3 regions of the Paenibacillus sp. SAF-068 genome follow, and region 1 is predicted to be linked to each of the others. Evidence: riboswitches for the same ligand, from Rfam matches in the RefSeq annotation. Region 1 holds a riboswitch; each other region holds the start of a gene.
What was found. Region 1 has a riboswitch for S-adenosylmethionine ahead of metA (homoserine O-acetyltransferase MetA). Riboswitches for the same ligand answer to the same signal wherever they lie in the genome.
Positions count from the first base shown of each region.

Region 2: linked by a shared signal. The riboswitch ahead of ACTHPG_RS21600 (methionine ABC transporter ATP-binding protein) and the one ahead of metA (homoserine O-acetyltransferase MetA) in region 1 are both predicted to bind S-adenosylmethionine.
Region 3: linked by a shared signal. The riboswitch ahead of mmuP (S-methylmethionine permease) and the one ahead of metA (homoserine O-acetyltransferase MetA) in region 1 are both predicted to bind S-adenosylmethionine.

Region 1 is NZ_JBQCJX010000001.1:919,332-927,677, forward strand. It holds gene ACTHPG_RS04135 (HRDC domain-containing protein) at 163-1,164, shown strand; gene corA (magnesium/cobalt transporter CorA) at 1,235-2,170, opposite strand; SAM riboswitch class I at 2,622-2,745, shown strand; gene metA (homoserine O-acetyltransferase MetA) at 2,982-3,899, shown strand; gene ACTHPG_RS04150 (PLP-dependent transferase) at 3,924-5,111, shown strand; gene ACTHPG_RS04155 (trans-sulfuration enzyme family protein) at 5,108-6,280, shown strand; gene mqnC (cyclic dehypoxanthinyl futalosine synthase) at 6,523-7,659, shown strand; gene ACTHPG_RS04165 (aldo/keto reductase) at 7,891-8,346, shown strand, end outside.
Region 2 is NZ_JBQCJX010000004.1:64,418-72,763, forward strand. It holds gene ACTHPG_RS21580 (DUF2515 family protein) at 1-386, opposite strand, end outside; gene ACTHPG_RS21585 (thioredoxin family protein) at 529-873, shown strand; gene ACTHPG_RS21590 (COX15/CtaA family protein) at 1,363-2,301, shown strand; gene ACTHPG_RS21595 (Cthe_2314 family HEPN domain-containing protein) at 2,496-3,212, shown strand; SAM riboswitch class I at 3,352-3,494, shown strand; gene ACTHPG_RS21600 (methionine ABC transporter ATP-binding protein) at 3,620-4,654, shown strand; gene ACTHPG_RS21605 (methionine ABC transporter permease) at 4,655-5,314, shown strand; gene ACTHPG_RS21610 (MetQ/NlpA family ABC transporter substrate-binding protein) at 5,389-6,228, shown strand; gene ACTHPG_RS21615 (DUF2167 domain-containing protein) at 6,285-7,355, opposite strand; gene ACTHPG_RS21620 (SDR family oxidoreductase) at 7,523-8,302, shown strand.
Region 3 is NZ_JBQCJX010000006.1:25,367-33,712, forward strand. It holds gene ACTHPG_RS24155 (spore germination protein) at 1-602, shown strand, start outside; gene ACTHPG_RS24160 (Ger(x)C family spore germination protein) at 599-1,801, shown strand; SAM riboswitch class I at 1,876-1,978, shown strand; gene mmuP (S-methylmethionine permease) at 2,070-3,482, shown strand; gene mmuM (homocysteine S-methyltransferase) at 3,460-4,500, shown strand; gene ACTHPG_RS24175 (ABC transporter permease) at 4,601-7,003, opposite strand; gene ACTHPG_RS24180 (ABC transporter ATP-binding protein) at 7,007-7,765, opposite strand; gene ACTHPG_RS24185 (sensor histidine kinase) at 7,912-8,346, opposite strand, start outside.

The DNA.
Region 1 (8,346 bases):
GACGAATTTTACCATTGTGGTATGATATGGGCAACAGCATAGCACGGTTGATGAGGAAGCACCTCTCTTGCATGGATTTTGCAGGAGAGGTGCTTTTTGTGCTGCCTATAGGTAGCTTAACTAACACGTATATGCTGAAAAGTTATAGGGAGGGAACGGAAAATGGAAGTCATTTTCATGAACAGATTGTCCAGAATGTCAGATCAGAATGCAGAGTATGCACAACTATGGATTGGGGAAGAGGAAGATAGTTGGCAGCTGGGATGGAGTCGCTACGAGGAAGGAGATCGTGAGGACAACATCTGGTATGAAGGGACTTCTTGGGAGGAACTGCTTCATATTTACCGTCATCAGCTTGCGATACAGATGAGTGAAGGGTACCGACCGCAGTTGCAGGGGTTATTTCATGAGAATGATGATCTGAAGTCACGCAGTTATGGTGGACAGCGGCTGCATTGTTACAGTGAGTTATACGGCAATGAACAGTTATATACGGATCTGTGCACATGGCGCAGGAAGAGAGCCGTGTCTGACCGGAAGGCACCGTATTTTATTGCAACGAATCGTCTGCTGCGTTTGATCAGTGCCTTTGTTCCTCAAACGATGGATGAACTGATACAACTGCCGGGTGTCGGGGAGAGCAAAGCAACCGACTATGGTGCGGAATGGATGGAGATTACCAATGGATTGGAGCGTTCAACGACATTCCCGCTGGAATGGGTCTACACGGCGCTGAAGGAAGAAGAGTATGAGAGCTGGTTATATAAGCAGAGAGAGCAGAAGTACAAACAGGAACTTGATAAGTTCACCACGCGCAAGCAGGTGCTTGAAGGCATGAAGGAAGGGTATACGTTAGAGGAGATTGTTCATCGATCCGGACTATCCCGACGAGAGTTGATTGAGTTGTTAGAGGCACTGGATCTCGAAGGGTATGACACCGATTGTCTTCTTGATGTGGAGCTGGCGGTGATGCCAGAGAACGAACAAGAAGCTGTATGGAGTGCGTATGAGGAGCTGGGAGATACGTTCCTGAAGCCAGTATTACATAAGGTGTATGGAGGAGAGAAGCCCGACGGAGGAAGTCTGGAGCAGGTCTATGAAAGACTGCGCATGATTCGAATTCGGTTTCGTAGGCATGCAGAGACAGAGCGGAACGTAGGTTAGTTGTAGGATATTAAAAAAGACGAGGCGGATCTCCAAGTGGAGCGCTTCGTCTTTGTTATTTCACAAGAGTTCATACCCAGTCTTTTTTGCGGAAAATGAAGAACATGCTCAGGCCCAGTGTAACCATCAGGCCAATCACAACAAAATAGCTGTATTTCCAGTTAAGCTCAGGCATATTCGTAAAGTTCATGCCGTATATACCGGTTATGACCGTCAGCGGCATGAAGACCGTTGTAATGGCGGTAAACACACGCATGATCTCATTCGCCCGGTTCGCAATACTGGATTGGTAGGCTTCTCGCAAGTTGCCCATCAGGTCCCGATACGTCTCAAAGGTCTCCGATATTTTTACAGCATTCTCATAGATGTCACTGAAATACTTTTGCAGTTGATCATCAATAAGACGCAGATCTTTTTTGTTCAGTGTATTAATGACCTCTTTCTGAGGTCCAAGCACTTTTTTCAACCATAGAATCTCACTGCGCAGCCCGATAATTTCATTCAGATGAGATTTTTTGGTATGCATCAGAATGTCTTCCTCAAGCTTCTCGATTCGAGCTTCAATCCGGTCACCTACGGTGAAATAATTATCAACGATCAAGTCAACCAGCAAATACAACAGCCGGTCCGGTGTGCTGATTTCCTGTTCCCACAGGATTGGTTTCAGTGTGCGCAATTCGCTGACCTTCTGCTTCGTAACACTAATGATAAAATGTCTGCCGAGAAACAGGTTGACTGCACGCAGAAATATCTCTTCATCATCGAAACGAATGCTGTTAATCACAATAAAATAATGGTTCTCATAAATTTCAATCTTCGGACGTTGTTCTTCGTCACTAAGACAGTCTTCCACAGCCAGATCATGCATCAAGAACAGCGGCTGAAGTACCGCCAAATCGTCTACGTCTGCATCAATCCAGTAAAATCCTTCCGCTGGTGGAGTCAGCGCCTGCTGAATGTCGTCCACCGGAATAAATACACCGTTGTTTACCAACCGGATTTTCATCGTTAATCTACTCCTTCTGCACCCGCCAAGTTGGCGGATATTATCATTATGGGCGCAAAAAGAACAAATCAGCCGGTCGGCAGCGGAGCCTGGAGATCAGGGCTGCGTTCAATATATGATCAAACGGAAGTCACGTCCCGCTGCCGGCATGCTGATGTCAATTCTCTATGCAGTTTGTCGGAATTCGGCTGCCAGTCAGGCCTCGGGTCGCCATCCATTTAATATGTCACCTCTCACATAAGGGTTTATAACACCTTGTTTAGTATACCGCTGGTACAAGGTGCTTTCAAGCGCAAAAATGTGTCTATTTCGCGCCCTGAGGCAGTGTATGACAACGGATGATGAACGGTTCCGATCTGGACAGCAGACATGGAACTGCAACTTGACGTGAGGGCATTAATGTAATAAAGTAGACGGTGAACCATATTAAATTACAATCTAATACAGCGAAATCTTATCAAGAGTAGGTGGAGGGACTGGCCCGATGAAACCCGGCAACCGGCGGTATACCGCACGGTGCTAATTCTTGCAGCGACCAAGTGTCAAGTGGCACTGTTGTAACTGAGAGATGAGAGAGGCGCATATCTATTTACATATGACCTTTCTCGAAATCCGAGGAAGGTCTTTGTCATATGCCCCGACTTCTCAGCAGTGATTTTCGCTAAGGAACTTGAGGTTGTATGTAACGTTGGATGGAAGAGCAATTCAATGTTTTTTACAAGCTCAAGGCAGTCTATAACTGTATTGATGTGAAGACATCAAACCAGCGTTAGCTGCATCTATCTATGCACAAGGAGGAGTTAGACTTACCATGCCAATCAAAATACCCGATACGCTACCCGCAAAAGAAGTACTTGAAGGAGAGAATATCTTCGTCATGGATGAAACTTCTGCCTATCAGCAGGATATTCGTCCGCTCCGTATCGCTATATTAAACCTGATGCCTACAAAGGAAACGACCGAAACACAATTGCTTCGTCTGGTCGGAAACACGCCCATCCAGGTGGATGTTGTTCTCGTACATCCCAAGTCTCACACATCGAAGAATACATCTCAGGAATATCTGGATTTGTTTTATAAAACCTTCGATGAGATTGAGCATCGCCGTTTCGATGGCATGATCATTACCGGTGCCCCTGTGGAACAGATGGATTTCGAAGACGTGAACTATTGGAATGAAATCCAGGAGATCTTCGAATGGACCAAAACCAATGTGACTTCGACCCTTCACATATGTTGGGCTTCCCAGGCAGGTTTATACCATCATTTTAACGTACCCAAAGTTGCACTTGATGAGAAATGTTTTGGCGTTTTCCCGCACACCATCAATAAACCACATGTTCCATTGTTGCGTGGATTCGATGAAGTATTCAACGTTCCACATTCCCGTCATACGGAAGTGAAACGAGAAGATATTGAAAAGAATGAGAATTTAGAGATTTTGGCTGAATCCGAGGAAGCGGGTATTTTCCTGGTTGCTACCAAAGACGGCAAACAAATTTTCGCCACAGGACATGCCGAGTATGACCCGTTCTCATTAAAGTGGGAGTATGATCGGGATGCAGCCAAAGGGTTGGATATCGCACTACCTAGACATTATTATCCGAACGACGACCCATCCCGTGTGCCACCAGCTACTTGGCGCGCTCATGCCAACTTATTATTCTCTAACTGGCTCAATTACTATGTGTATCAAGAGACACCTTACGATATTGGCCCGCAAATCTAATCGAGATTACAGGAGGATGCAGCAATGGAAGACAACAACAAGTTGAAAATCGAAAGCCGCTTAGCACAAATTGGGTCCATCAATGAACCGGTAACAGGCGCCATTAACTTTCCGATCTATCAATCCACTGCGTTTCGCCACCCGAAGCTTGGACAAAGCACGGGGTTTGATTACATTCGTACGACGAACCCAACCCGTAAAGTATTGGAAGAAGCAGCCGCGGCGCTGGAGTCCGGTGATGCAGGCTTTGCGTGTAGTTCGGGTATGGCCGCACTGCAAACGATCTTTGCCATGTTTGGTCAAGGGGATCATCTGATTGTATCGCTGGATCTGTACGGTGGAACCTATCGTCTGCTTGAACGCATCCTGTCTCGTTTCGGTGTAACGGCCAGTTATGTGGACACGAATGACCTTGCAGCACTGGAGAAGGTTCGTCAGCCGAATACCAAAGCTGTATTTATTGAGACACCAACCAATCCACTGATGATGATCACCGATGTGGAAGCCGTTGCTTCCTGGGCGAAAAGTTACAACCTGTTGACCATTGTTGACAACACGTTGTTGACTCCATTTTTCCAACGTCCGATTGAACTGGGTGCCGATATCATCATTCATAGCGCTACCAAATATCTGGGCGGACACAATGATGTGCTGGCTGGACTAATTATTACCAAGGGTGAGGCACTGTCTGCAGAGATGGCATTCCTGCATAATTCCATTGGAGCGGTTTTGTCTCCGAGTGACTCCTACCAGTTGATGAAAGGTATGAAAACGCTGGCTCTTCGTATGGAACGTCATGAGTACAACGCACTTACCATTGCCAAATGTTTGCTTGAGCATCCAGCGGTGGGTGAAGTCTATCATCCAGGTCTGTCGGATCATCCGGGGTATGAAGTTCAGAATAAACAATCCACGGGAAACACAGGTATCTTCTCTTTCAAAGTGAAGGATGCACGTTATGTGGAACCATTGCTGCGTCATATCAAACTGATCGCTTTTGCCGAAAGTCTCGGTGGAGTGGAATCACTGATGACCTACCCGGCAGTACAAACGCATGCGGATATTCCGCTTGAAATTCGTGATGCCGTAGGTGTGGATGATCGACTGCTCCGGTTCTCTGTAGGCATTGAACATGCGGATGATCTGATTGCGGATCTTGGCAATGCTCTGACAGCTGCACAGCAGGAAGTTGAAGGAGGCGTGCACTCATGAGTGAGTCCAACAACAAACCCAATGCCGAGTTGAAATTTGATACCAAGTTGCTTCATTTCGGTGATGAAATCGACAAAACAACGGGAGCTTCCAGTGTACCGATCTATCAAGCCTCAACCTTCCATCATTTTGATATCTTCAATCCGCCTCAACATGATTACAGTCGTTCGGGTAATCCGACACGTCAGGCTCTGGAAGATTACATCACACTGCTGGAGGGCGGAGCACGAGGGTTCGCCTATTCATCGGGAATGGCTGCAATATCCAGCGTGTTCATGATGTTCTCCGCAGGCGATCACATGATTGTAACGGAAGATGTATATGGAGGTACGTATCGGTTGCTTACTTCCATATTAAGCCGTATGCAGATTGAGACGACCTTTGTAGACATGACCAATATAGATGAAGTAAAAGCGGCACTCAAGCCGAACACCAAGGCAGTTTATATGGAAACACCGTCCAACCCAACTCTGCGTATTACGGATATCGCTGCCGTGACTGACTGGTCGAAGGAACATGACTTGATCACGATTCTGGATAACACCTTTATGACACCGTACTATCAGCGTCCGATTGAGCTTGGCGTGGATATTGTCGTACATAGTGCTACCAAGTTTCTCGGGGGTCACAGTGATGTGTTAGCGGGGCTTGCTGTTGCTCGCACGGAATCGCTGGGCGTACAATTGAAACAGTTGCAAAATGGACTCGGAACGGTACTCGGGGCACAAGAATCCTGGCTTCTGATGCGCGGGATGAAAACCTTGGGAGCACGTATGGCGCATAGTGAACGGAGCACAGCCAAACTTGCGGCATGGCTTAATGAGCGCAGTGATATTACCGCTGTCTTCTACCCTGGACTGGAGGATCATCCGGGCCGCGAGGCACATGAGCGTCAGTCAACGGGATATGGAGCTGTCGTTTCATTTGACGTCGGTTCAGGCGATCGCGCAAAAGCAGTTCTTAACCGGGTGAAACTACCTATTGTTGCTGTAAGCTTGGGAGCTGTGGAGAGTATTCTGTCCTACCCTGCAATGATGTCTCATGCGGCAATGCCGGCTGAGGTTCGCCATGACCGTGGCATTACAGACGGGTTGCTGCGTTTCTCGGTAGGTCTGGAAGATATTGAAGATCTGATTGTAGATTTGGAACAAGCGCTTCAGGAATCCTAGCAAAAGTGAAGTGCCCACATTCGCCTATCCGTATCATTTAAGTTCGAATAAATTCCATACCATATGTCAAAATTTTTACTTATTTTTAAAGCACCTACTCATAAGGTGCTTTTTTTCACATGTAACCTGTGTTACGATATGTGGAGTACAGAAATACGATGTTGCCACCAGAACTTGCTTCTCTTGAACAAGTTGGGACGGATCGTTATATAATTTCTCTTCATGAGGGAGGCTTTTTTACGATGAGTACGGTAGACCGTATCTTAGATAAAGCCCTTCGGGGCGAACGTTTGGACTTGGAAGACACGATTCAGCTATTTGAATCCGATGAAGTGGACAAAATCGGGGCAGCAGCTAATGTCATTATGAAACGCATGCACCCTGAACCATACAGAACATTTGTAATTGGGCGTAACGTCAACTACACGAACGTGTGTGATGTGTACTGCCGTTTTTGTGCTTTTTACCGCAGACCTGGTTCGGATGAAGGGTATGTGCTTCCGGACGAAGTGATTTTCCAAAAGATTCAGGAAACGGAAGATGTGAATGGTACCGAGATTCTGATGCAAGGTGGAACGAATCCAAATTTGCCTTTCAGCTATTATACAGACCTGTTGAAAGCCATCAAAGAGCGTTTCCCGAACATCACCATGCATTCTTTCTCCCCAGCTGAGATTATGAAAATGGTTGAGGTTTCCGATGGTCTTACATTGGAAGAGGTTGTTCGTGCCATTCACGAAGCTGGACTCGACTCTTTGCCTGGCGGCGGCGCTGAAATTCTGGATGACCGCACACGTCGGAAAATTAGCCGCTTGAAAGGTTCATGGCGGGATTGGATGGACGTTATGCAAACTGCACACCGCATCGGAATGAACACCACGGCAACGATGGTTATCGGCCTTGGTGAATCGATGGAAGAGCGTGCATTGCACTTACTCCGTGTTCGTGAAGCTCAGGACGAATGTATTGCGAACAAGTATGATTCCGAAGGTTTCCTGGCATTCATTCCTTGGACTTTCCAGCCAGACAATACCAACCTTAAGCTGGAGCGTCAGACTCCTGAAGAGTACTTGAAAACTGTAGCCATCAGCCGACTGGTGCTTGATAATATCAAGAACATTCAATCCTCTTGGGTAACGATGGGTCCTGAGATCGGTAAGAAGTCGCTTGAATTTGGATGTAATGACTTTGGTAGCACCATGATTGAAGAGAACGTTGTATCTGCTGCTGGTGCAACTTACAAAGTGAACATTGAATCCATTCTGCGTTTGATTCGAGAGTCCGGTTATATTCCGGCACAACGTAACACCCGTTACGACATCTTGCGCATGTTCGATGAAGAGAATACTGTGCATGAAGATTTCGTAATGCAGAACTAATCCTGATTATTTGAATACTACTCCCATAAATGCTGATCGTTAGATAGTATTTATGAAGCCAAGCCCGCTGACTACTCCGTATGGAGAGACGGCGGGCTTTTTGATTTCTTTCTAGCGGTTCGAGGTCATCAAACAGTACATGTTACGCAATTGGCGATATTTTATATTGAAATTGAACTGTTACAATGAAAGGGAACTTGTGTAGTCAGACACGCTGGAAGGGGTAAACCGATGAAGAGAAGAATACTTGGCAAGACGGAACTGAACGTACCTGTATTGAGCTTTGGAGCATCCTCACTCGGTTCTGTATTTCGTGACATTGACCGGGACGAAGGGATTCGCACTGTACATGCGGCCGTAGATGCGGGGATGAATTACATAGACGTTTCACCTTACTACGGGCTGACCAAGGCTGAGAAGGTATTGGGTGAAGCCATCCGTAGCTTGCCGCGCAGTTCATATATGTTATCAACCAAAGCCGGACGGTATGGGGAAAATGAGTTTGATTTTTCACGTCAGCGAATTCTGAATAGTGTGCAAGAGAGCCTGGATCGACTGCATACAGACTATATCGACATTCTGTTCCTGCATGATATTGAATTTGTGCCAGCAGAGATTATTATCGAAGAAGCTTTTCCAACGTTGCTGCGTCTGAAAGAGCAGGGAATTATACGACATGCGGGCATT
Region 2 (8,346 bases), on a different contig from region 1:
CAATGCAGTTCGGGACATTGCTCATAACATTCCAGATAGGCCGCCGTGCGAGTGATATTACTTCGATTATGCTCCTGGGTCAGTGTCTTAATCTCTTCCAGAATAATACAATCTTCTTCGCAGATGAGTGCGCTTTGGACCTGATCAGTGCGTGCAAAAGCCTTGTTGCTGGCAGGTAGCAAACGCTCCACTTCAGACTGAAGGGCAGCTGCCGTATCGGTATCCCACGCGATGTCACGCAAGGGGTGACGAAGCTGTGTTGAAGCTTGCCAAGCCGCTTGTTTCCCGCGCCAGATTTCCCGGGCGGCTCCAGGAAGGGAACGAACCATCTGCAGGAGGGACCCATGATGCTGTTCGCTGGAAGAATCGGTTCTGGTGGAAGTCATGATGTGACATCCTTTCATGATGTACTGCGTTTAAATGCACAGTCCATGTGGTTTATTCTAAGTATGCGCTGATTATTTGACTTCCACTCGCCAATTTGCTTCACTTAGGGTAAGACAAGGTACAGAAAGGGAGATGAATCGAATGGAACAGATTACTTCCAAACCGGCATTTGATGTAGCCATCCAATCCCCACGTTTGACAATTGCCGTATTCAAGGCAGACTGGTGTGGTGACTGCAAATACATCGATCCGTTTATGCCTGAGGTTGAAGAGAAATATGCACGTGAACTGACTTTAATTGAGGTCGACGTGGATCAGGTTGGAACGGTTAGTGAAGAGCAGAACATTCTTGGCATTCCAAGCTTTGTAGCGTATACCGATGGCCGCGAACTTGTACGGTATGTGAACAAGCTGCGCAAGTCGAGAGAAGAGATTGAGCAGTTCCTGGATCGCGCAGTTGAAGTGTACAACACGATTCATAAATGATGTTATATAAGTTCGATAAATGAATATTTACACAAACACTACGATGCCAGAATAACCTTCCGATCGCTGTTATCCCCAGATTTCTTTGATCCCTTTTATAAAGGGGAAATCCGGGGATAAAGGCGAACACTCCGCTTCTTCTGGTTATTTCTGTCCTCTCCGTTATTGTGTAAATGTTTCATTGAACTTATATAAAAGTATGACAGGTTCATGTTGTAAAAGGGTATAATAAAAAGAACGCCATTTCTCTTGAAATAGGGAAATGGCGTTTGTGTGTTCGCCATGTTCTAAGTCAGAAATATGTATGTACATATTCTCAATGACCTGCGGGTCATTATTTCACCAGACGTTAACATTTTGTCACAAAGCGCGGGCGTCAATGAACAATTTATCCGGTATAATGAATTTAGTTGTGAAATAAGTGTCAAAGTACCGAAACAAGCGGAGACTATTCTTCGCCATCTTAAACCAACAGCGGGTGAGAAAAATTTGAAACACTTAACTTTGTTTAAATGGTTAACCGTATTAACCTGTCTTGTCATGTTTCTGGCCACTTTCGGTGGAGGCATCGTAACCAAAACGGAGTCGGGCCTTGGCTGCGGAACAGAATGGCCTTTATGTAACGGAAAACTCGTTCCTGCACATACTGTGGCTTCACTCATTGAATATTCCCACCGTGCTGTAAGCGCACTGGCTGGATTGCTGTCCATTGCCTCGTTTGTTGCTTTTCTGCGGTTCGGCAAGTCACGCCGTGACCTGCAATTGTTTTCTTTCTTAACCTTGGTATTTGTGATCGTCCAGGGTATCATGGGGGCTTTTGCCGTCGTCTTCTCCCAATCGTCAGCAGTCATGGCACTGCATTTCGGCTTTGCACTGATTGCTTTTGCCAGTTCCCTAATGATGGCGCTGGGCATAAGGCAGGAGGCAAAAGATGGTGGGTTGGAGCGCCTGAATAAATACCCTCGGGTTAGTAAAAAATTCAGGAATCTGGTCTGGTTCTCCACCATTTACACCTATCTCGTGGTATACACAGGCGCATTTGTAAGCCATACGGATTCTGCCGGGGGATGTTCCGGATTTCCGCTCTGTAACGGGCAGATTATTCCTGAACTATCGGGTGGTGTAGCTGTTGCTTTTGCTCACCGTGCAGCTGCTGCGTCGCTCGTGATTGTTATTGCAATCTTGGGTCACTTCGCCTACCGTAATCATCCGGACAACAAGGAAATGCGTACCCTTGGCGTGGTATCCGTTGTTCTCATCCTGATGCAAGTCGTTATTGGTATTTTCATGATGGTGACAATGAACCGTCCGGAAGTATACATGTTCGTAGCTCTTGCTCATATGCTGGATATCGCCATATTGTTCGGAGTTTTGACGTATATGAGTTTCCTGGTGTACAAGCTGTATCGCCCGGTTAATCGGTTTTAGATATAGATTCATTCATTTTAAAAGTACTTGAACTAAATAGAAAGTCCACCATCCAGTGATGTACATCATTGGACAGGTGGACTTTGTTTGATGTCAGGGGGATCAGGGCAACCTATGGCAAGCAGCAATTACACGGAATGGATGAAGTGTTACGGTGATGAATTCTTGTTGAATTGGAAAAGAGGAGGTTGTATATGCTGCGAACGTTGCTGGGGGAAAAACCGCGTGTCAATGAAGGTAAATTGAAGGAAGCGATGGACGCAATGGCGCATACGCTTGAGCTATTTCAGCGACAAATGCATGTAGACCATGATCCCACGCACGACTATCGGAAATTGTATGTGTGGACTCAGGGACTCATCTCCTCACTGGATGAACTGGAGCAAAGCTGCTTCGCTGCTGCTCATTTTCGCAAAAAGGTCGTTGCAGGCTCAACGGACGACATGACGCCTGCTGAAAAAGCCGAGTATGCACGGTATGTGTATTTCTACAAAGATGGCTTCATTCGCTGCTTTGCCATTCTGGATAAAGTCGGCACCGTATTAAATGAAATATTCCAGTTGAATACCTCAAATACAAAAGCGCATTTTTCTTATTTTACGGTGTTAAGGCAGTTTGATTATGCAAGAGAGCATCATGAGCTTGCATTGCGATTGATTCAGATCAAGGATTCCTATCGGGAGCCGATGAGCAAGCTGCGTAAACGACGTAATATGGAGATTCACTACATGAACTCGGAAATGCACGATGACCTATGGCAGCTTCACCAGACGTTGCAGGGTAAAGTGAAGTTGGAGGATCTGAATCAGCATGTGCAGGAAATGCGTCAAGGCGTGGATATGGTCTGTGAAACGTTAACAACCTCTTATCGTTATATCAATGATATATGGAAAAGAAATAATTCCCTTTGACAAATCGGAATACTTGGAATATACTGAGTCTCAATTAGAAAGTTATAATTTTGACGAAGATTGAACCGATAACTCTAAAGATACGTTCACATTATAAAGCATAAACTACATGAACTTATAAAATCCTACAACAACATATTTCTTATCGAGAGCGGCGGAGGGACAGGCCCGATGAAGCCCGGCAACCGATTTGTAACCGACATGATACATGTATCATTCGTTATAGATGTTAGGTGCTAATTCCTACAAAATGGTGCAAGGCACGATTTTGGCAGATGAGAAGGTATATTCTTTCACGTGAAGAGCCCTCTTTGTATCTGCAAAGGGCTCTTTTTTGTACTTTAAGGGGAGTTTTCCTTTAGATCGGGTAAAGATACATGTAGGTGGTTGGAAAGGGGCAAGTGCGATTGATTGAATTAAAAGGTTTAACGAAAACGTACGGCAAAGGAAAAAAAGCTACAACTGCGTTATCCGAGCTGAATTTGAACATCCAAAAGGGTGAAATCTACGGCGTGATTGGCCATTCCGGAGCGGGTAAGAGTACATTGATTCGCTGTATTAATTTGCTGGAAAGGCCTACGGAGGGCGAAGTATGGGTTGATGGGATCAACCTGACAGAGCTGAGCAAAACCGAGTTGCAGCAACAGAGACGCAAAATCGGGATGATTTTCCAACATTTTAATCTGTTATCCTCGGCAACGGTATATGACAATGTGGCTTTTCCACTAAAGCTTGTGAATACGCCCAAGGATGCCATTGATCGCAAAGTGAAGGAAATGCTCAATCTGGTCGGTCTGGAGAATCACAGCAACAAATATCCAGCTCAACTATCGGGTGGACAAAAACAACGTGTAGGGATTGCGAGAGCACTTGCGAGTGATCCGAATGTACTTCTCTGTGATGAGGCTACTTCAGCACTTGATCCGCAGACGACAAATTCAATCCTGAAGTTATTGCTCGACATTAACGAAAAGTACAACCTTACGATTGTGCTGATTACACATGAAATGCATGTCATTCAGAACATCTGTGACAAGGTGGCTGTCATTCATCAAGGCGGCATTGTGGAGCAGGGACCTGTAACGGAAGTGTTCCTGAAGCCGCAGCATGCCATTACGCGGGACTTCATGATGCGTGACCATGAAGCAGGACTGGCTCTGGAAGAGACCGCTCTGGCGAATGCAGGCGTTGAACTGCAGATAGGGGTTGCTTCCAAACTTGTGAAGATATCCTTTCTGGGGAACAAAACGTATGAAGCGATTTTGTCCAGGACGGTTCGTAAGACGGGTGTGGATTTTGCCATCCTGCAAGGGACGATCTCTACGATTAAACAGGTTCCTTATGGTCAGCTGACCGTTCGGTTCGAGGGTGATTCCAAAGCAATTGATCGGACGATATCCGAATTAACCGCTGAGGGACTTGATGTGGAGGTGCTACGTTAGATGGATTTTTCAACCGTTCGTTGGGAAGAGGTTGGTAAAGCTTCCATTGAGACACTGCAAATTCTGGGTGTATCAGGCCTGTTCACCGTTATCTTTGGTTTACCGCTTGGAGTTCTGCTGTTCATGACAGCCCGATCTGCTTCGATCAAGGCACGGACATTCTACACGATACTATCCCTGATTGTTAATATTTTGCGCTCGGTACCATTTATCATATTGATTGTTGCTCTTATTCCATTCACTCGTATACTGGTCGGTACAGCTACGGGGGTTCTCGGCGTAATACCTCCTTTGGTTATTTCTGCAGCTCCTTACTTTGCTCGATTGGTGGAGACGACGTTGCGAGAAGTTGATCGGGGGGTAATTGAAGCGGCTCAATCGATGGGGGCATCCACCGGACAGATTGTAAGGCGGGTATTGCTGCCTGAGGCACTGCCTGGTTTGCTCGCCGGGATAACAATCACCATCGTTACGCTAGTCTCTTATACGGCAATGGCGGGCATGGTTGGTGGTGGAGGTCTGGGAACGCTGGCAATTAATTATGGGTATTATCGTTATCAAAATGAAATCATGATTATATCCGTAGTATCGATGATTATTCTCGTGCAAATTCTCCAGATGGCTGGAGATCGCTTGGTTACATTTTTCACCAGGAAATAACACATAGATAACATGATGGTTATGCATTGATGCGGATGCCACATGAAAAAATGATTAGAGAAGGGGTTTTACACATGAAAAAATGGTCTTTCGCTCTACTTAGCCTTATGCTGATTGCGGTTCTCGCAGCTTGCGGTAACAACAAGGACGCTGATAGCGGCGCAGATAATTCAGCAGGTGCACCGCGTACGGTTGAATTGAAAGTTGGAGCTTCACCTACACCACACGCAGAGATTCTGGAAAGCATCAAGCCTGAACTGGAAGCACAAGGGATTCGTTTGCAAGTTGTTACGTTTAATGACTATGTTCAACCCAACCAGCAACTTGCTGATAAAAAATTGGATGCAAACTTCTTCCAGCACCAGCCTTACCTGGATACAGAGAATAAGGAACGTGGATTCAACCTCGTTGCTGTAACTCCTGTTCATGTTGAACCTTTTGGCGGATACTCCAAAAAGATTAAGTCTTTGGATGAATTGGCTGACGGTGCAAAAGTAGCCATTCCAAATGACCCATCCAATGGGGGACGTGCTCTGTTGTTGCTGGCGAAGGAAGGCATCATTACGCTGAAAGACAACACGAATATCACATCTACGATTCAAGATATCACAGCCAATCCGAAGAACCTGGATATCATCGAGCTGGATGCAGCCATGATGCCTCGTCAATTGGATGAAGCGGATCTGGTATTCATCAACGCTAACTATGCGCTTGAAGCGAACCTGAATCCGGCGAATGATGCGTTGCTGATCGAAGATCTGCAAGGTAACCCATACGCGAACATCCTCGTTTCCCGTGAGGACAACAAAGATGCAGATGCAATTCAGAAATTGGCTGCTGCCTTGCACTCCGAAGAAGTGAAAACATTTATTAAAGAACGTTATAAAGGAGCGGTTGAACCTGCTACTGAATAATTCGAATGTTATGTATAATATGATGTGAAGCTTGTAAGAAGAGGATGTCCCCTAAGTCATGAATATGACGGAAGGACATCCTCTTTTTGCGTTATTTTGTTTAAGAACCTGATACACGCTAAGTCATAGTTTTTCTGATTTATCAGCGTTGGAGTGATGTCCAGATTCCCGGTAATAAGACAATTCATTCTGATCAGCATACTGCTGTTCATCCGCTTCCTGCAGGTACGTCCTCTCGGAGGGAGAGAGTTTTCTTCTTCTCCATTTGAGCTTTTGATTTTGTATCTAATCCAACCAATTAGTCCAAGGACGACAACCAGCATCAAGGCCCATCCTTTTTTGAGCAGAAGCAGAATACTGAATTTTTGGGAAGCTGTGAACCCGATCCCGCCAAGCAGTAGGCTGTTCAGCCCCACGGTAGATGTTTTGTCAGTCGAAGCATTGTATTCCTCGTAGGTGTACCCGGCATTGATGCTAAGCTGCTCCAGCACGGTTTCCTCGAAGGCTTGGCGGCTCTGTTGAAAGGTGGCCGTATCTGTGACCAGAATGGCTGTGATATATCCTTCGCGTGTCAGGAGTTTTACATTGTAATTGACCATGGCTTGCTGATCAGCATTTCTGAAACCAAGGGAGTAGACCAACTGATGTTTGGTATTGTCATATGTGGGTTCAATTTCCCAACCCGTTATGTACGTTCGATATTCAGGATCAAGATCTCTGTTTTCTTCTTCTGTGCCACGGATATAACTGCTTAATAGTTCTTCGGCACTCAGATTTTGATCCTCATCGTGGATATGACCCGTCTTCACGTATTCAAACACCACATACCACGAGCCGTATTCGCTATTGCTGGTTAGACTTCCGATCTCATTCCCATTAGGCTTGCCCCCACTGTTAAGTATCGAGCGTTGGGTGTTGGCCTTATCCAGGAAGGCATGGCTTTCCGGGACTTTCAGTGTGGCTTTACCGTCCAGAGAGACCGATGCTGGTCCACTAATCCAATCGTATTCATCAGGTGCCTGGTCCGTCTCACTTTCCGCTGATACCTGTAAGGCGCTAGTGACTGTGAATAAACTCAACATTAAAAGTGTAAGAAATGATATCCATCGTTTGTTCTTCATATTCATGTAGAGGTCCTTTCGGGTTATATCCTCGACAGTACCATAGGTATTTGATTGCAATCAAGATATATTTGGAATTAAAGGTGGATAATCCCTTGTGGATAAGCGAGTTGTAGGAGGACGATAAATCTTTTATACTGGATAGTGACTGCTCTTTGAAGAGGGGGATGAACGTGAAGGGAAAGATTGCCCTCATAACGGGAAGTGCCAAAGGTCTTGGTAAAATGACAGCCCTCAGTCTGGCAGATCAGGGATGTCATATTGCCCTCAACTATGTACACAGCAGAACAGAAGCTGAGGCTTTAAAGGCTCAGATCACAGCCAAGGGTGTGCGGTGCATCGCCATCCAGGCGGATATATCCAAGGTGGAAGATATCTCTTCATTGGTTGAACAGGTGGAAGACTACCTGGGCAGCATTGATATTTTGGTGAATAACGCGGGTCCATTTGTCCGTGAACGACGATTATTTGCGGAATACTCTGAAGCTGAGGTTCAGATGCTTGTGCAGGGAAATCTGCTGGGACCGATGTTGCTGGATCAGCGTGTATTGCCAGAGATGAGACGCAAGCAATGGGGGCGCATTATTCATTTTGGCTTCAGTCATGCTGGAGAAGCGAGATCATGGCCTCATCGCGCAGTATATGCGGCTGCCAAGGTAGGTCTGGTCTCCTTTACAAAGACACTCGCCGTTGAGGAAGCTCCTTATGGAATTACGGTCAACATGGTATGCCCGGGAGATATTCGTGGTGCCAACAAAGAGAAAACGATTGATGAAATGGCAGGCATCACCGACGAGGAAACGCCAAGAGGGCGTCCGGGTAGCGGTGAAGATATTGCACGAGTGATTACGTATCTGTGTCTGGATCATTCCGATTTTATAACAGGCAACATTATGGATGTATCTGGAGGACTTGATCCGATTCGTCCAACCATACAGCGCGAGGATAGCTAAGGTGAGTTGAAATGCACAATCTGCATATGCGCACAAAAAAAAGA
Region 3 (8,346 bases), on a different contig from region 1:
AGCTATTCGAGATTAGTAACCTCAGACCCGTATTGGGTGAGGGTATCATGCCTGTGATCAAAGGGCTGAAACCATCGCTACTCTCGTATACCGGGTACGAAGTCATGTTAGTCGTTACTGCATATATGCAAGATCCGAAGAAAAGCAACAAGGCCATGACATGGGGGTTAACTATCTCTACAATGATATATCTGATCACTGTTGTAATGGTCGTAGGCAGTCTATCCTTGGATGGAATTAAGACCAGAACGTGGCCAACATTGGATCTTGTCCGAAGTTTTGAGATACAGGGACTGATATTTGAACGATTCGAATCGTTATTGCTGGTGATCTGGATTATGCAAATTTTCTCGACATTTGCCATTACCCATTACTGTGCTTCTGTAGGAATCCGGGATTTGTTTCGGGCAAAGAAGATACGCAGGATTATGTATGCCCTGCTTCCATTCATTTATCTGACGGCAATGATGCCTAAAACTGTATTTGAAACTTTTGCACTTGGCGATATGCTAGGTAACGCATCTGTAGTGTTGTTCGCGATATTACCTCTGATATTGCTGCTTATTAGCATAATTCGCAAAAAAGGAGGCAAACACGCATGATTTCATTCCGCATGTGCTTACGAGTAACTTGTGCTTTGTTCATCCTGTGTATAGTATCAGGTTGCTGGAGCAGTCGGGAGATAGAAGATCTGAGTTTGTATGTAGGTCTCGGAATTGACGTTGGACAAGAGACCGAATTCGAGAAGAAGATTTCAGAGCAGGGCGGGCATTATCCCAAACAAAACAATGTCACAGCAACCGTTCAGATTGCCCCTGGGAATTCGAGCAGTCAAAAAAGTCAACAATCTGGTTCACCCTCTTCTGGAAAAGAGTCTTATTCCAATGAGCGGCTTACAGGAGATTCCATGTTGCAGATTTTTCGTCAGTTTTCTTTGCGGCGAGATCGTCCGCTCATTGGACATCATCTAAAGGTTATCGTGATCTCCAAGGATATTGCCAAAAAGTATGGACTGGATCAACTGCTCGATTTTGTACTCCGGGATAACGATATTCGACCAAACTGTCTCGTACTGATTAGTCATCAGCGAGCGGTTGATGTACTAACCTCAGATGATCCTTCCCGTATTCCTGCATTTTACCTTACAGGCATTACGAACAATTCATACATTTCCAACAAGATTCTGGAACCCGTTTCGCTGGCAAAACTGGATGCACAGATGCAGTCCGGTTCCAGTTTCCTGCTCCAAAATGTGCTGAATGCAAGTGGCGAGGATAAGTTCTCCGGAGGCAGCATATTTGCTGCAAAAACAACCAAATTTCTGGGGGAACTCAGCCAAACTGATGTGGAAGCTCTGTCCTGGCTTATGCCTAAAGAACGAGGTGGTGTTATAAAGACATATAGTAAGGAGGGATTCACGGTACTTTATGAAATCAAGAAGAAGAAAACCAAAATCATTCCCAAGGTTATTGGCGATGATATCTCGTTCCATGTAAAGGCAGAGTCTGAAGGATGGCTAATGGAGGATTGGCGAGCACCGGAAGAGGAGGAAAAGGGTGCATATCTGAAAGAATTGGAAAAGGATTTTGCTGAACTGGTCGACCAACAGATCAAACAGTTACTGTATAAGCTCCAGCACACCTACAAAGTTGATGTTGCTGATTTCCGCGATAGCATCCGTATTAAATATCCAAAAACGTGGAAGAAGGTTAAAGGGAACTGGGATGAAATCTTTGCCACTGTACCCATCACGTATGAGGTCAAGACCAACATCATCAATCCGGGGTCTTCTACGGAATAGCGTGGAATGTGAACACGACGGTATTTAAATATTGACACATTCATGATCAATCGCTATATTTATAAAAAATCATTTTCTTATCCAGAGAGGTGGAGGGACTGGCCCTTAGAAACCTCAGCAACAGATCTGAAGGATACTGTGCTAATTCCAGCGGGTGAACAGCCTGATAGATAGGAGCGTTTGTTTTTATTTGTCAGTAACGGCGCACTCTTTAGGCAGAGTGGGTCTTTTTTTGTTTTTCTGGATGAAGAAGTAGGGAGCAGCAAGTATGGAGAACAACAATGACAAAGGGCATTTTCAGCGGAAAATGCAGGCACGGCATGTGATCATGCTCTCTCTCGGCGGAGTCATTGGAACGGGATTATTCCTGAGCTCAGGTTATACGATCCAGCAGGCGGGGCCTCTGGGCACCATTCTGTCCTATCTGATCGGAGCCATCGTGGTATATCTGGTCATGCTCTGTCTTGGTGAACTGTCTGTTCACATGCCGGAGACGGGGGCATTTCATAGTTATGCAGCCAAATATATCGGGCCAGCAACAGGCTACACGGTAGCTTGGTTGTACTGGTTAACCTGGACCGTTGCACTGGGTTCTGAATTTACGGCTGCCGGTCTGTTGATGCAGCGCTGGTTCCCATCGGTAAACGTATGGATATGGAGCGCGCTTTTTGCACTGATGATCTTTCTGTTCAATGCGTTAACGGTGAAATTATTCGCAGAATCCGAATTCTGGTTCTCATCTGTCAAAGTAGTCACCATCGTAATATTCATTATTATCGGTGGTGCAGCCATGTTTGGGTTCATTCCGATGGCAGACTCTGAAGCGGCTCCGTTGCTGTCGAATATTACCGCATCCGGGTGGTTCCCTCACGGGGCTACAGCGATATTGATGACCATGCTTGCTGTAAACTTTGCATTCTCAGGCACTGAGTTAATCGGTATTGCCGCTGGGGAGACGGAGAATCCGGAAAAGACGATTCCCAAGGCTATTCATACCACACTGTGGCGTTTGGTTATTTTCTTCATCGGAACGATTGTGATCTTGTCGGCCTTGCTGCCCATGTCGGATGCCAGTGTATTGGAAAGTCCGTTTGTAGCCGTAATGGAGCGAGTGGGTGTTCCTTATGCAGCAGATATCATGAACTTTGTTATTCTGACGGCGATTCTCTCTGCTGCGAATTCAGGTCTGTATGCTTCGTCGCGGATGCTCTGGTCTCTGGCAGATAAAAAGACGATCTCTCCCTGGTTTGCCAAACTGACCAAACGCGGGGTACCGCTTAATGCACTTCTGATCAGTATGGTAGGTGGTCTGCTAGCTTTGCTGTCCAGCATCGTTGCGCCAGATACGGTATATATTACTCTTGTCTCCATCTCAGGTCTGGCTGTCGTTGCCGTATGGATGAGCATCAGCGCTTCCCAGTACATGTTCCGCAGACAATATATCCGGGAAGGACATGCGGTCAAAGATCTGGTCTACCGGACACCTCTGTATCCAGTGGTACCCATTGTTTCATTTATATTATGCCTGGCTTCATGCATAGGTATTGCCTTCGACCCGACACAGCGAATTGCGCTGTATTGCGGGGTTCCGTTTATCGCAGTATGTTACGCAGCTTATTATCTGACAGAACGTGTGAATAAGAAAAGAGGACAAGTACATGACGCAAGCACAACAGACTAACCCCATAGAACAGATTCTGCGTAAACATCCGGTCATGATTCTGGATGGAGCGCTGGCGACGGAACTCGAACAGCATGGATGTGATCTGGATGATCCGCTCTGGTCTGCCCGAGTGTTGCTTGAGAATCCGGATGTTATTGTTAAGGTCCATACGGATTATTTTCGAGCAGGAGCCGACTGTGCGATTACATCCAGTTATCAGGCGACAGTGGATGGCTTCCGCAAGAGAGGAATCGGAGAGCCGGATGCATTGGACCTGATTGGCAAGACGGTTAAACTGGCTGCAAAAGCGAGAGATGACGTATGGGCGGAATTGCAGGGTAACGGAGTTGAAAACAGGGAAGCCAAACTGGAAGGCAATCTAGTATCTGGCACGGAACGCCAAATGTCTGATATCTCGGAAACAGGGATCTTGGCTCGGCCACGACCGATGGTTGCTGCATCCGTTGGACCCTATGGCGCTTATCTAGCTGATGGTTCAGAGTATATCGGTCATTACGGGGTGACAGATGAGACATTGACTGCATTCCATCGTCCGCGGATGGCCGCGTTGCTTGAAGCGGGCGCTGATATTCTGGCTTTTGAGACGATTCCATCCTTGCAGGAAGCACAGGTGCTGGTAGATTTATTAAAGGAGTTTCCTCATGCGTATGCCTGGCTATCTTTCTCCTTAAAAGACGGGACGGCAATCAGCGAAGGCACACCGCTTGAGACCTGTGCACGATTGTTTGGTTCCGAGCCGCAGATTGCTGCAATTGGCCTGAACTGTGCTCCCATGGAAGTGGTGACGGAAGCCGTGAGTATTTTGAGCCGTGCCAGCGATAAACCGGTTATTGTGTATCCGAACTCGGGAGAAGTATACGATGCAGCAACGAAGACCTGGAGTGGTCAGGGTACCTGTGGCAGTATGAGTGATGCTTCGGAACAATGGGTAGCTGCGGGTGCAAAAATCATTGGCGGCTGTTGTCGAACTACCCCGCATCAGATTGGCGAACTTGCGAAGAAGTGGCGGAGCTGAGGTCTATTTAGCACAGCCAGACCTGCACAGAGAAGCCCTTTCTTATCTTATAAAGGATAGGAAAGGGCTTCTTCTGCATGAGCAATCTTCTTTGTACATGTTATTCGACGACAAGAATGCGCGGCGATGCCTGACGAATCACCTTGGACGATAACCAGGATCCTATAGCTGCGGCAAGTATACTCAGACAAGCAAAGAGTATAATGCCTCCCCAGTTCAGAATGAGAGGAATCTGCACGATACCATATCCCGATAGGACTTTTTCAAGTAACAGGGGGAGAAGGTACACGCCTACAAAGACTCCAAGCATTGAACCAACCAGAGCTAATGCAGATACTCCAGTAGCAATGGAGAAACGGATTTTTCCAGATGTCAATCCAATTGACTTATAAATACCATACGTCTTGCTTTCTTTGCGAATGCTGATTCGGCAGGTGCTGAAGATAATGATAAATGTAACCAAAATGAACAGCAGACCAATCAGAGCCATGGGGTACAAAAGGATGCTTGCAGCTTCTGCATAAACGGAATCCAGAAGCGTTTTTTGTGTGACGATGGAAGCAGAGTCTCTGAACCGCTCATTCAATTGGTTAGCAATAGCTCCTGCCTGTGAAGGATCGTTGACATTGATAAACGCGACATCTACATCTCCGTAATTCGGATTTACGCTTCGAACCGCTTGGGCTGTGACTCTTCCGGATACCGACATATTGGAGATGGCCTGATAGATACCCGAGACCATGAACGTGCGCTTTTCTCCTTCAATGTAGAGATCCATGAGATCTCCCAAATCCTTGTTTAACATCTTGGCAACACTGACCCCGATTGAAATTTCATTTTCGCGTTCCGGGTTGTTCCCTCTCAACGTCTCAAAACCAAGATCTTGATAGCTTCCATCCAGTACACTTAGATAAAGGCTTGTAGACTGGTTGGCCACGTCGGTTGACTCATCTGGAAGGATAACTCCAGTGATGTTTCCTTGCCAGCCCATATTTTTGATGCGAGGGTCTTCTTCCAAAACGTTCTGCAGCTCTGCTCTCGGAAACGTAGTTTTGTTCACAACGACAGCGGCAATGTTGGCATTGTCATAACCCCATTTGGCTGCCGTCTGATAAATTCCGGTAATGCTGGTTAGTACAACATACCCGAGGACAAGTACGGAAGCGGACATCGTCGTTAGCAATAACATCAATACCGAGCTTTTGCTGTTTTTGATCAGATTTCGTATGCCGATGACAAAAGAGACGGGCAATCGTCCAAACAACGCCCGGTTTGTGAGCGGCGAATTCATTCGTTGCGCCATACGTATATTGTCGCTCTCCGACATACCATAACGAATAGCCTGAACAGGCTCGATTGTGCGAGCTTTTTTGGCGTATAACACGACAAATGCAATAACCATGACGTGTAACAGTAGCCCTACAACTATCGCTGTGCCAATGCCCTCCATTGGAATATCACCCTGGCCAGTCCGCAGGGACGATACGGAGATATTGATGATGAATTTGGACACAGATACGCTCAGTGCCAGCCCGGGAAAAACGGCGATGATGGACAACAGGGCATATTGAATGACGTAAGTACCAATGGTCCCCCGGGAAGTGAGTCCCAGCGATTTAAGAATACCTATCGTTTTGTAGTTGGCCAGAATGGCATCGGATATGGTGAAGCCAATCGTAATGAGGGCAATAATCATCATGACGGACCCTAAGAAAATCATAATGAACCCGACGATCTGATTGATGATCAGATAAAAGGATGAGATGCTTTCAAATTCCATTTTGGTTTCCAGAAATGGGGTGCCTGTCTCGGTTGTATAACGATCCCAATAGCTGGAGTTCGTACTGTAATCATCAAAATGGATGCCCATCATGTGACTATCTTTTCCTGCAAGCGTACTAAAATCATTTTGGTAATCCGTACTGTTCATCCAGATTCTTGCCGTATTTGTGAACGGTGCTCCATAAGGGACATCCACAACAATAGCGGATACTGCGAGGTCAAGGATGGTAGATCCGGTTTTGAATTGGATGGTATCACCGACAGCAATGTTATAACCATTCGCCATGGAGGTTGGAATCCATACGTTTCCTTGCTCAGGAGCTAAATGCTGTGCACCACTTGCAAATAAAAGTTCGTCTACACTCCACGGCGGAGGAGGTGTATTCATCATGTACAGATACAGGTTAGGGATGTCAGTGCCGTCAAAAGTGATGCCCGACAAGGTACGGTAAGTAAGCAAAGGTGAGACTTGAACACCGTTCTGGGCGCCCCACCAGTCATGCACAGTTTGGGGATCATTCAGTCCTTTGTCGAACGTTAATATCTGATGGGACCCGTTGGTGCGACTGTGCATCTCCTTGAACTGGTTACCCGTATTGGCCAAAATGATGACAGATGTGGACACCAGCAGGGTAGACAGCAAAATAAGCAGGGTGATGAACAGGTTTTGAATTTTATTTTTACGCAGATAAGAAAAGCTCAGCTTTAGAATGGCGGCCATGGGTTACTCCTTCCCCGACACAAAAGCGAAGACCATGGATTCCCGATTCTGAATCTGGCTTTCGTCATATTTATCGAACTCGAGAATGCCTCCGACTTTACCATCTCGGACAAAGATCAGGCGGTCGGCCCGGCAAGCGGCCTTGATGTCATGGGTCACCATAACGACCGATTGTCCTTTCCGGTTAATATCGGTCAGGATGTCCAGCACTGCTTTCCCATGATCATAGTTCAAACTTCCGGTAGGTTCGTCGGCGAATATAATATCCGGTGAATTGATGAGTGCGCGTGCAATAGCCGCCCGCTGCTGCTGCCCGCCGGAAGTCTGGGAGGGCAGGCGATTGTTCTGGCTGTCGATGTCCATGGCCTTCATAAGATGGGTCGCCCGAGCGTTTACTTCATGTTTTTTGTTCCCGGCAATATATCCCGGAAGAGCAATATTATCCTGAATGGAAAGGTCTGGAACCAGGTTGATGCTTTGATAGATGTAGCCAATTCGGCGGGTACGGAAATCAGACATCTCTCGCTCACTGTAGGCATCGATGCGCTGATCCTGAAAATAAACCTCTCCAGCTGTCAGATGATCGAGTCCGCTAAGCAAATATAAAAGCGTGGATTTGCCTGAACCCGAATTACCCATGATCACTGTGAAGTCGCCTTCATAGATATCGAGATCGACATTACGAATAGCGTGATACTGTTCACTTCCGGTATTGTATGTCTTACATAAGTTTTGGGCACGAATGATAGATGTTCTGGTCAAGTGGATCACTCCCCGTTGCGGTATAACATTCATAATAAAGGGAAGATGTTGAGGAAGAATTATCAAATTATGAATAAAGTATTACACCATTCCGGATATATCCGAAAACAGGAAGGTGCCAGTAAAGTGACGTGATAGAGTGCAGCTTAACAGATCGGCAGGCTGAATTGAAAGAGGGTGCCCTGACCTACTTTGCTGGAAAAGCTGATCTGCCCTCCATGTGCTTCAATGATGCTTTTACAGATGGAGAGTCCAAGCCCGGTTCCTTCATATATGCTGGAAGACAAGGACGAGCTTCCCCGGAAATAGCGTTCAAACACAAAAGGCATATCCTGAGCACGTATGCCTTGACCGGAATCGGCGATCGTAAGCTTGAATTGTCCATGATCCAGTTCTGCACGAATACGAATGTAATCCCCGGGAGCGGTGTGTTTGAGCGCGTTGGATACGAGATTGGAGACAACCTGTTCGATGCGTACAGGGTCCATTCGTATGAGCACATTTGGAATAGCTTCGGACTCTTCGTATGTAAGTCCATTGATTCTTACGACATGTCCAATGGGTCTGAGCATGTTTTCAAA